2 regions of the Citrobacter sp. Marseille-Q6884 genome follow, and region 1 is predicted to be linked to the other one. Evidence: predicted binding sites of a transcription regulator. Region 1 holds the regulator's gene; the other holds the start of a gene.
What was found. The regulator PhoB, encoded in region 1, activates phosphate uptake and scavenging genes when phosphate is short. The targets are predictions, from matches to a motif close to CTGTCATAAAACTGNCNNAT.

Region 1 (5,124 bases):
GGCAAGTTCTACGCGGGGAACCTGCAGATTACCTTCCGGCTGATTACGCGCGCGGTTCTGACTCCAGAATGCGCGATAGGCTTCCCCTTTGACTTCGAATTCCACCTCCGCCAGACACTCCGCCGTGTCGCGCGTCATCAGGTCATTTTGCGACTGCGAGACATTACTCAGGCGTGGCGTTTCGTGGTACAGCGCAAGGCAAATGGCATCCAGCAGCGTGGTTTTCCCGGCTCCCGTCGGACCGGTGATGGCGAACAATCCGTTGCTGGCGAACGGTTCTGCCGTGAAATCAACTTTCCATTCCCCTTTCAGGGAGTTCAGATTTTTCAGGCGCAGGCTGAGTATTTTCATGCTTCATGCTCTCCGGCGAGTGTCTGTAACGTGGCGCTAAACAGGTGATTCAGGCGCTCGCGTTGCGGCTCTTCCAGTTCTTCCAGCGCCAGACGGCGGTCAAAGACTTCCGTCACGCTCAGTTCACTCAGGGTTTCGCGTCGTTCATTCGCCATAATGCGCTCGCGCTGTTCCCGACTGCGACGTACCAGCAAAACTTCTACTGGCAGATTTTCGGTCAGAGCCTGAATTTTGCGTTGCATATCATGGAGGTAATCATCCGTGGTGATTTCGATATCCAACCAGACAGGCGGCTGTTGCTCCGCGCCACGCCACTGTTCAAGCTGTGCGGTAATGGCGGCTAAATCGCCTTTCAGGACGGCCAGAGGCTGTGTGACCGGTACAGTGAGATTTTCAACGGCGTGCAATTTTCCGTCCTCGAAGCTCACCAGATGAACGCATTTGTTTTTACCGCATTCATCAAAACTGAGGGCAATTGGGGAACCGCTGTAGCGAATATGCTCCGTTCCCCCGATTTTCTGCGCCCGGTGAATATGTCCCAGCGCAATGTAATCGGCAGGTGGGAAATTTTGTGCCGGAAAGGCATCCAGCGTCCCAATGTAGATGTCACGTACCGCGTCACTTTTACTGGCGCCGACGGTCGTCAGATGCCCGGTCGCAATGATGGGCAGGTTCTGCTCGCCGCGCAGCGTACAGGCATCCTGGTATTGCTGCTGGTAATAGTCGGTAATCGCTCCCAGCAGATGTTGTTGCTTTTCGCCCCCGGTGAGTCCCGCCTGACTGGTGACAATGTCTCGTGGGCGCAAAAAGGGGATCGGACACAATACTGCGCCCGGCGTGCCGTCGCGGCGTTGTAGGATCTGCGGTGCATGACCCGCGTTGGCCACCACCGTGGTGTTCAGAAATGCCAGAATATCGCGGGATTCATTGAGTGTGGCGACCGAGTCGTGGTTACCCGCCAGTACGACCAGATGACAGCCAGTTTGTTGCAGATTGACAACAAAGCGGTTGTACAACTCACGGGCGTAGCTCGGCGGTGAGCCGGTATCAAAAATATCACCTGCCACAATGATCGCATCCACCTGGTGGGTTTGTGCCGTTTCCAGCAGCCAGTCGAGAAAGGCCTGATGCTCCGCGGCGCGGCTCTTGCTGTAGAAATTTTGGCCCAGATGCCAGTCAGACGTGTGAAGGATGCGCATATGAATTCCATGGCAAAAAAACAATGGGTGGGATTATATACCCTAAATAATTCAAGTTGCAGGAAGGCGGCAAGCAAGTGAATCCCGATGAGCTTACTCAGGTAAGTGATTCGGGTGAGCGAGCGCTGCCAACGCACATGCGGCTTGAAGTATGACGGGATAACCCTGCATGAGTCGGAATATCTTGTCTCCAGACTGTCATAATTCAGCCGCCTGCAGTAAACCTGGATTATCTTTTCATAAATCTGTCATAAATCTGACGCATAATGACAGCGTATTGATATAAACGGTTTAATTAAAAAAACAGGGCAAATCATGGCGAGACGTATTCTGGTCGTAGAAGATGAAGCTCCAATTCGTGAAATGGTCTGCTTCGTGCTCGAGCAAAACGGTTTTCAACCCGTAGAAGCCGAAGACTATGACAGTGCTGTGAACCAACTCAATGAACCCTGGCCGGATCTCGTCCTGCTTGACTGGATGCTTCCAGGCGGGTCGGGCCTGCAGTTCATTAAACATCTCAAGCGCGAAGCGATGACGCGGGACATTCCCGTGATGATGTTGACCGCAAGAGGGGAAGAAGAGGATCGCGTACGCGGTCTGGAAACCGGCGCGGATGACTATATTACTAAGCCGTTTTCTCCCAAGGAGCTGGTCGCGCGTATTAAAGCTGTGTTGCGTCGTATTTCGCCCATGGCGGTTGAAGAGGTTATTGAGATGCAGGGGCTAAGCCTTGATCCCACCTCGCATCGCGTGATGACCGGCGAAGACCCGCTGGATATGGGACCCACCGAATTCAAACTGCTGCATTTCTTTATGACCCATCCTGAGCGCGTCTACAGCCGCGAGCAATTGCTTAATCATGTCTGGGGCACCAATGTCTATGTAGAAGACCGGACTGTTGATGTGCATATTCGCCGGTTGCGTAAGGCGCTGGAGCACAGCGGGCACGATCGGATGGTCCAGACGGTGCGCGGGACGGGATATCGTTTTTCGACGCGTTTCTGATGGGTAAGAATAAAAGCCTGATGGACCAGGCTATAAAGGGAGTATGACGTTTGCTTGAACGATTGTCATGGAAAAGGCTGGTACTGGAGCTGATACTTTGCTGCATACCGGCTTTTATCCTCAGTGCTTTTTTCGGTTATCTGCCCTGGTTTTTACTGGCGTCGGTAACGGGACTGCTTATCTGGCATTTCTGGAATTTATTGCGTCTATCCTGGTGGCTGTGGGTCGATATGAGTATGACGCCCCCGCCGGGTCGCGGCAGTTGGGAGCCGCTGTTGTACGGCCTGCATCAAATGCAACTGCGTAACAAAAAGCGCCGTCGTGAACTGGGGAATCTGATTAAACGTTTTCGCAGCGGGGCTGAATCACTGCCTGACGCGGTGGTTCTGACCACAGAAGAGGGCGGTATTTTCTGGTGTAACGGGTTGGCGCAGCAGGTATTAGGGCTACGCTGGCCGGATGATAGCGGGCAAAACATTCTTAACCTGCTTCGCTACCCTGAATTCGCTTTGTATTTGAAAACACGCGACTTTAGCCGTCCGCTCAATTTGGTACTCAATACCGGACGGCATCTGGAAATTCGGGTCATGCCGTACACCGATAAGCAATTGCTGATGGTGGCGCGTGATGTCACCCAGATGCACCAACTGGAAGGATCGCGGCGCAACTTTTTCGCTAACGCCAGTCATGAACTGCGCACGCCGCTGACGGTGCTGCAAGGTTATCTGGAAATGATGCAGGAGCACCCCTTAGAAGGCGCGACGCGAGAAAAAGCGCTGCACACCATGCGTGAGCAAACGCAGCGTATGGAAGGCCTGGTGAAGCAACTGCTGACATTGTCGAAAATTGAGGCTGCACCGGCGCTACTGCTGAATGAAAAGGTCGATGTGCCGATGATACTGCGGGTGGTTGAACACGAAGCGCAAACGTTGAGCCAGCATAAACATACGTTTACCTTTGATGTTGATAGCCATCTGAGTGTGCTGGGTAATGAAGAGCAACTGCGTAGCGCGATCTCGAATCTTATCTATAACGCCGTGAACCACACGCCAGCAGGAACGCATATCACCGTGCGCTGGCAGCATGTCACGCAAGGGGCGGAGTTTAGCGTCGAAGACAACGGCCCTGGCATCGCGCCGGAGCATATCCCGCGTCTGACCGAGCGCTTTTACCGCGTGGATAAAGCGCGATCCCGGCAAACGGGCGGTAGCGGGCTGGGGCTGGCGATTGTGAAACATGCCCTGCATCATCACGATAGTCGATTGAATATCGAGAGCACGCCGGGCAAAGGGACGCGATTTAGCTTTGTGCTCGCGGAACGTTTAATTGCCAAAAATAACAGCTAAAACGTGTTCGTAAGGTTATCTTTCCAAAAGCCGGCGTAAGCTGGCTTTTTTCTTTGACGTCAATAATTGCAGGCTGAATTTTACGACGTTTGATTGTTTTTTGTTCGCATGATTACCCATGACTTTTTCCAGAGAATGGTGTTTTGTGCTAACCTGATTTTTCATGTCGCTATATTGTTCTGGTTTTTAGATCCCACCTTGCTTTAAAACGTTATAAGCGTTTAAATTGCGCACCATGTGCTGTCATACCGACTGCATTTACGCGGTAAATCGAAAAACTATTCTTCGCCGCGCCATGCTGGGAGAATTTCCCGCTGGAATTGCTTAAAAATGCCGCTGTATCGTCCCACAGGGAAAGGCAGAAAATTTAACTTTTTTAACACCACATACACATCCACAGGCAGTAAGACTTTATGACCCATCAGTTAAAATCGCGCGATATTATCGCTTTGGGATTTATGACATTTGCACTGTTCGTTGGTGCAGGTAACATTATTTTCCCTCCCATGGTTGGTTTGCAGGCTGGCGAACACGTCTGGACTGCGGCTTTTGGTTTTTTGATTACCGCTGTTGGCCTTCCGGTGCTTACCGTTGTCGCGCTGGCGAAAGTGGGCGGCGGTGTGGACAGCTTAAGCACGCCTATTGGTAAAGTTGCGGGTCTGTTGCTGGCTACCGTCTGCTATCTGGCCGTAGGGCCGTTATTTGCGACGCCGCGTACCGCAACCGTTTCGTTTGAAGTGGGGATTGCGCCGCTGACCGGTGACTCCGCGCTGCCGTTGTTTATCTACAGCGTGGTCTATTTCGCGATTGTGATTCTGGTGTCTCTCTATCCGGGCAAGTTGCTGGATACCGTGGGGAATTTCCTTGCGCCGCTGAAAATTATCGCGCTGGTTGTGCTTTCTGTTGCTGCGATTGTCTGGCCTGCGGGTCCGATCAGCAACGCGATGGAAGCCTATCAAACGGCCGCGTTTTCTAATGGCTTCGTCAACGGCTATCTGACGATGGATACGCTGGGTGCGATGGTCTTTGGGATTGTTATCGTTAACGCAGCGCGTTCGCGTGGCGTAACGGAAGCGCGCCTGCTGACCCGTTACACCGTCTGGGCTGGCCTGATGGCGGGTGTCGGTTTAACGTTGCTGTACCTCGCTTTGTTCCGTCTGGGTTCTGACAGTGCGACGCTGGTCGATCAGTCTGCTAACGGCGCTGCGATTCTGCATGCATAT
Region 2 (5,124 bases), 410 kb from region 1:
AGACTGGCGAACGCACGCGTGACGCGGCGAATTTCATCAACGGTCAGAAAGCCGTTATTGGTGACGCCACCAGGCTTGTAGCCATCCGGCAGACAGTAGGTGCAACGAAAGTTACACACATCGGTAATCGACAAACGTAAGTAATAAAACTTACGTGCGAAAGCATCGGTAAGTTGAGAGCCCATGTACACCTTTCCAAATACGGGAGACGAAGTCATTTCTTCCTTCGCCCTGGTGACAATCTCATCGAAGCCTTGTCACGGCCAAAGCACCGTATCATTAGACCCAGGTGCAGTGGCTAGAGTGTTTATACTCGTCATACTGTGCGTTGCAGATGCGTTGGCTTCGTTCGTTCACCTCAGTCACGTACTGATGTACGCTCCAGGGGATTCTCTCCCTCACCGCCTTCCTGCAACTCAAACTATTTAGAGTACTTGTGGTTATGCCGATACTAGCGTGTAAATGACGGTTTTGCCATGTACACTTTCGCTATATAAACACATACATAACGACATGATCGTGCAATTTAGCTACAGAATATGCAAAAACCACAGTTTTGCATTGATATACATCATCTTGCTATCAGGTGGAGATCGTCAGAAAGGAGTAGATCGTAGTAAATTATTTGCGCGTAAACACGCTGGCTAATTGCTGAAAACCCGTAATTTACGCTACTGTTACGCAGATCAATTGATATCAGGAAAATATATGCGTACTCGCACGCTGGCGGATCTGGATCGCGTTGTCGCTCTCGGCGGAGGGCATGGATTAGGGCGCGTTCTCTCTTCACTTTCTCCATTGGGTTCACGCCTGACGGGTATCGTCACCACCACCGATAATGGCGGTTCCACAGGGCGAATCCGTCGCTCTGAAGGGGGTATCGCCTGGGGAGACATGCGTAACTGTCTGAACCAGTTAATTACCCAACCAAGCGTTGCATCCGCGATGTTTGAGTATCGTTTTGGCGGTAACGGCGAACTTTCCGGGCATAACCTCGGAAATCTGATGTTAAAGGCGCTCGACCACCTGAGCGTGCGGCCTCTGGAGGCCATCAATTTAATTCGCAGCCTGTTGAAAGTGGATGCGCATTTAATTCCAATGTCAGAACTGCCGGTGGATCTGATGGCTATCGACGATCAGGGGCATGAGGTCTATGGCGAAGTGAATATCGACCAGCTCACTATCCCCCCTCAGGAACTGATGCTGTCGCCAAAGGTTCCCACGACGCGGGAAGCGGTTGAAGCTATCGCTGAAGCGGATCTCATCCTGATTGGGCCAGGCAGTTTTTACACCAGCCTGATGCCCATTCTGCTCCTTGACGACATGGCGCAGGCATTACGGCGCACACCGGCTCCGATGGTCTATATCGGCAATCTGGGGCGTGAATTAAGCCTGCCAGCCGCCAGTCTGACGCTTGCCGATAAGCTGGCAATCATTGAGCAATACGTGGGCAAGAAGGTGATTGATGCGGTGGTTGTCGGGCCAAAAGTGGATGTTTCCGCCGTCACCGACCGCGTGGTGATTCAGGACGTGCTGGAAGCCAGCGATATTCCCTACCGCCATGACCGCCAGTTGCTGCACACCGCGCTGGAGAAAGCGGTACAGGCACTGGGTTGAATGGAATGGCCTGAAGGCGCGCAGCGTTCAGGCCGACAAAACGTCTGCTGTCAGCCGGATAAAGGGTTTACCCGCCATCCGGCATGAGCTTAAGACGCTGCGATAAACAGTTCCCGCAACTGATGCAACTGGTCGCGAATCGTCGCCGCTTCTTCAAACTCCAGGTTCTGCGCATGCTGCATCATCAGCCCTTCCAGCTCATGAATTTTCTGCTGCAGCGCCTTCGGCGTCATATCCAGTTCGACCACCTCAGCCTTCGCGCCTGCACGAGACTTACCTTTCCCTTTAGCCTTGGTTTTCGCAATATTCTGACCCAGCGCCAGAATATCGACCACTTTCTTGTTCAGCCCCTGAGGCGTAATACCGTGCGCTTCGTTGTATTGTTGCTGCTTCTCGCGACGACGTTCGGTTTCACCGATCGCCTTCGCCATTGACGCGGTAATTTTGTCACCGTAGAGAATCGCTTTACCGTTGATGTTACGTGCCGCACGTCCAATGGTCTGGATAAGCGAACGCTCAGAACGCAGGAACCCTTCTTTGTCTGCGTCCAGAATCGCCACCAGCGAGACCTCAGGCATGTCCAGCCCCTCACGTAACAGGTTGATGCCGACTAACACGTCAAACTCACCCAGACGCAGGTCACGGATGATTTCCATGCGCTCCACGGTGTCGATGTCCGAGTGCAGGTAGCGCACCCGCTCGCCGTGCTCTTCGAGGTATTCCGTGAGATCTTCAGCCATCCGCTTGGTCAATGTCGTGACCAGTACGCGTTCGTTGATCGCTGCACGGAGACGTATTTCAGAAAGCAGATCGTCAACCTGCGTCGCCACCGGACGCACTTCAATCACCGGGTCTAACAGGCCGGTCGGTCGTACCACCTGATCAACCACTTCATCACCGGATTTTTCCAGTTCATAGTTGCCCGGCGTCGCGGAAACGTAGATGGTTTGCGGCGCCAGAGCTTCGAACTCTTCAAACTTCAACGGTCGGTTATCCAGCGCAGACGGCAGACGGAATCCGTATTCGACCAGAGTCTCTTTACGCGCCCGGTCGCCGCGATACATCCCGCCGATTTGCGGAATGGTCACGTGGGATTCATCCACCACCAGCAAGCCATCAGCAGGCAGGTAGTCAAACAGCGTCGGCGGTGGCTCGCCCGGACCACGCCCGGACAAGTAGCGGGAATAGTTTTCAATGCCCGAGCAGTATCCCAGTTCGTTCATCATTTCCAGATCGAACTGCGTACGCTGGCTTAAGCGCTGTTCCTCCAGCAATTTGTCGTTTGCCAGCAGGACTTTACGCCGGTCTGCCAGCTCGACTTTAATTTCTTCCATCGCCTGCACAATACGTTCGCGTGGCGTCACGTAGTGTGTCTTCGGGTAAATGGTATAGCGGGGAATGGTGGATTCAACGTGCCCGGTTAACGGGTCAAACAGCGATAAACGCTCAACTTCTTCGTCAAACAGTTCCACGCGCAGCGCAATGTCATCCGATTCAGCCGGGAAGATGTCGATCACTTCACCGCGCACACGGAAAGTACCGCGCTGAAACGCCTGATCGTTACGGGTATATTGCAGTTCCGCCAGACGGCGCAGGATCGCACGCTGATCGATAATCATCCCCACCGTCAGGTGCAGCATCATCTTCAGGTACAGGTCCGGGTCCCCCAGACCATAGATCGCGGAAACGGAGGCCACGACCACCACATCCCGCCGCTCCAGCAGCGCCTTGGTGGCCGACAGTCGCATCTGTTCAATGTGTTCGTTGACCGAGGCATCTTTCTCGATAAAGGTGTCGGAGCTCGGCACATACGCTTCCGGCTGATAATAGTCGTAGTAAGAGACGAAATACTCCACTGCGTTATCTGGGAAGAACTCTTTCATCTCACCGTATAACTGCGCGGCCAGCGTCTTGTTCGGCGCCAGCACCATGGTCGGACGCTGTAAGTCCGCAATCACGTTAGCGATGGTGAATGTTTTCCCTGACCCCGTTACGCCCAGCAGCGTCTGATGCGCCAGACCATCCTCCAGCCCCTCTTCCAGACGACGGATCGCCTCAGGCTGATCGCCAGAGGGTTTAAAAGCGGAATTCAGTTTGAACGGTTTACTCATGAGCAGCTACCTGAAGCAATGGGCGGGCAGGTGTGTAATTTTACTCGCAGTGGTATATTTTGCCAGTAAAATATACTGGATGAAAAAACAGTAACACGCCAGAATATTTCTGTTACGCCATGAGAAACCCCGTCACTACGGGTGAAAATTTCGGCACCGGCGAGATAAAACACCAGCAAAAATGTGTTATCCCCAGACCTATGACTTTTTTAACATTTGTCAAGCGACCCGATGAAAGTTTTGTGGCAATACATGACACTTCTGCGACAGCCATTGCTTTTATCTAACCACCTGTATTTTAATGACTATTCTTTTGAGCCGTCTTTCGCACCAATTTAGTCGCAGGCCGCGTCTTCTCTCGCTTACATTGTGTTTTCTAACTCTAATGCACAAGGTTATCCACAGGAATAGTGGATAACTGTCTGCAGCCCGTGCTGACTGCCGCCTGGCAAAAACACGCCTCAGCCCTTTTTGGGTGGCGTAAAAAAAAATTATCGCTATTTTTTGATATTTATCAGCTAACGAAGCGGCATGTCGCCGCCGAGATCTTGCTCGCATTTTCACCATTTTGTTGTCTGCACCACCATGATGCCCGGAAGCACTGACACTGTGCGCACATGGGCCAGAAATCGTGCCCGCCCGTGAAATAACACCGCGCAGATGATGTATGCCGCTGTTTTGCTTCCGGGTTCCTCTTCTGGCAAGGGATTTGCACTTTTCTACCGACACTCGGCCCGTGAGGCGGATAACATCATGTTGGAGAAAAACCATGTTGAGTCTTCGCGCAGTGAATCACTATTACGGCAACCAGCACTCGCTTTGGAATGTGGATCTCGACCTGCCGCCCGGTAAGTGTACCGGGGTACTGGGGCTGCCAGGGATGGGAAAGACCACTCTGATCAATTGCATCACCGGTCATTTACCGATCGAAAGCGGCACGATGTTCTGGCATCAGGCCGGTGCACCGCCGTGCGATCTGCGGCCCATGCCGGCGGCAAATCGCACCGCGTTGGGTATTGGCTATGTGTCGCAAGAGCGGCGAATATTTTCGCAACTGACAGTTGAGGAAAATCTGCATATTGCGCGAAAAGCGGTTGGGGGTTGCGAGGCGATGAGCAGCAGCGATATATACCGTCTCTTTCCCCAGCTGTACGTTCTGCGTGGTCATAAAAGCGCTACGCTGTCGGATGATAATCAGCACCAGCTGGCGCTCGCCAGCGCTCTGGCTACGCGTCCGCGTCTGCTGATCCTTGATGAACCCACGCGCGGGACAGGTCAGGCGTATATCCACAAATTAGGCAATCTGATTGTACGGTTGAGCCAGGAACTGGGTATCGCGATTATGCTTGCGGAGCAAAGTCTGCCCTTTATTCGTCGGGTCGCCGACTGTTATTGC

Region 2: uvrB (excinuclease ABC subunit UvrB) is a predicted target of PhoB. The motif match lies at 3,979-3,998, and genes of this name have one in related genera.

The regions. Positions count from the first base shown of each region.
Region 1 covers NZ_CAMDRE010000001.1:2,284,295-2,289,418, forward strand. The annotation lists gene sbcC (exonuclease subunit SbcC) at 1-351, opposite strand, end outside; gene sbcD (exonuclease subunit SbcD) at 348-1,550, opposite strand; gene phoB (phosphate response regulator transcription factor PhoB) at 1,866-2,555, shown strand; gene phoR (phosphate regulon sensor histidine kinase PhoR) at 2,606-3,901, shown strand; gene brnQ (branched-chain amino acid transporter carrier protein BrnQ) at 4,315-5,124, shown strand, end outside.
Region 2 covers NZ_CAMDRE010000001.1:2,694,210-2,699,333, reverse strand. The annotation lists gene moaA (GTP 3',8-cyclase MoaA) at 1-185, opposite strand, end outside; molybdenum cofactor riboswitch at 173-318, opposite strand; gene yvcK (uridine diphosphate-N-acetylglucosamine-binding protein YvcK) at 709-1,617, shown strand; gene uvrB (excinuclease ABC subunit UvrB) at 1,707-3,728, opposite strand; gene N7268_RS12725 (ABC transporter ATP-binding protein) at 4,498-5,124, shown strand, end outside.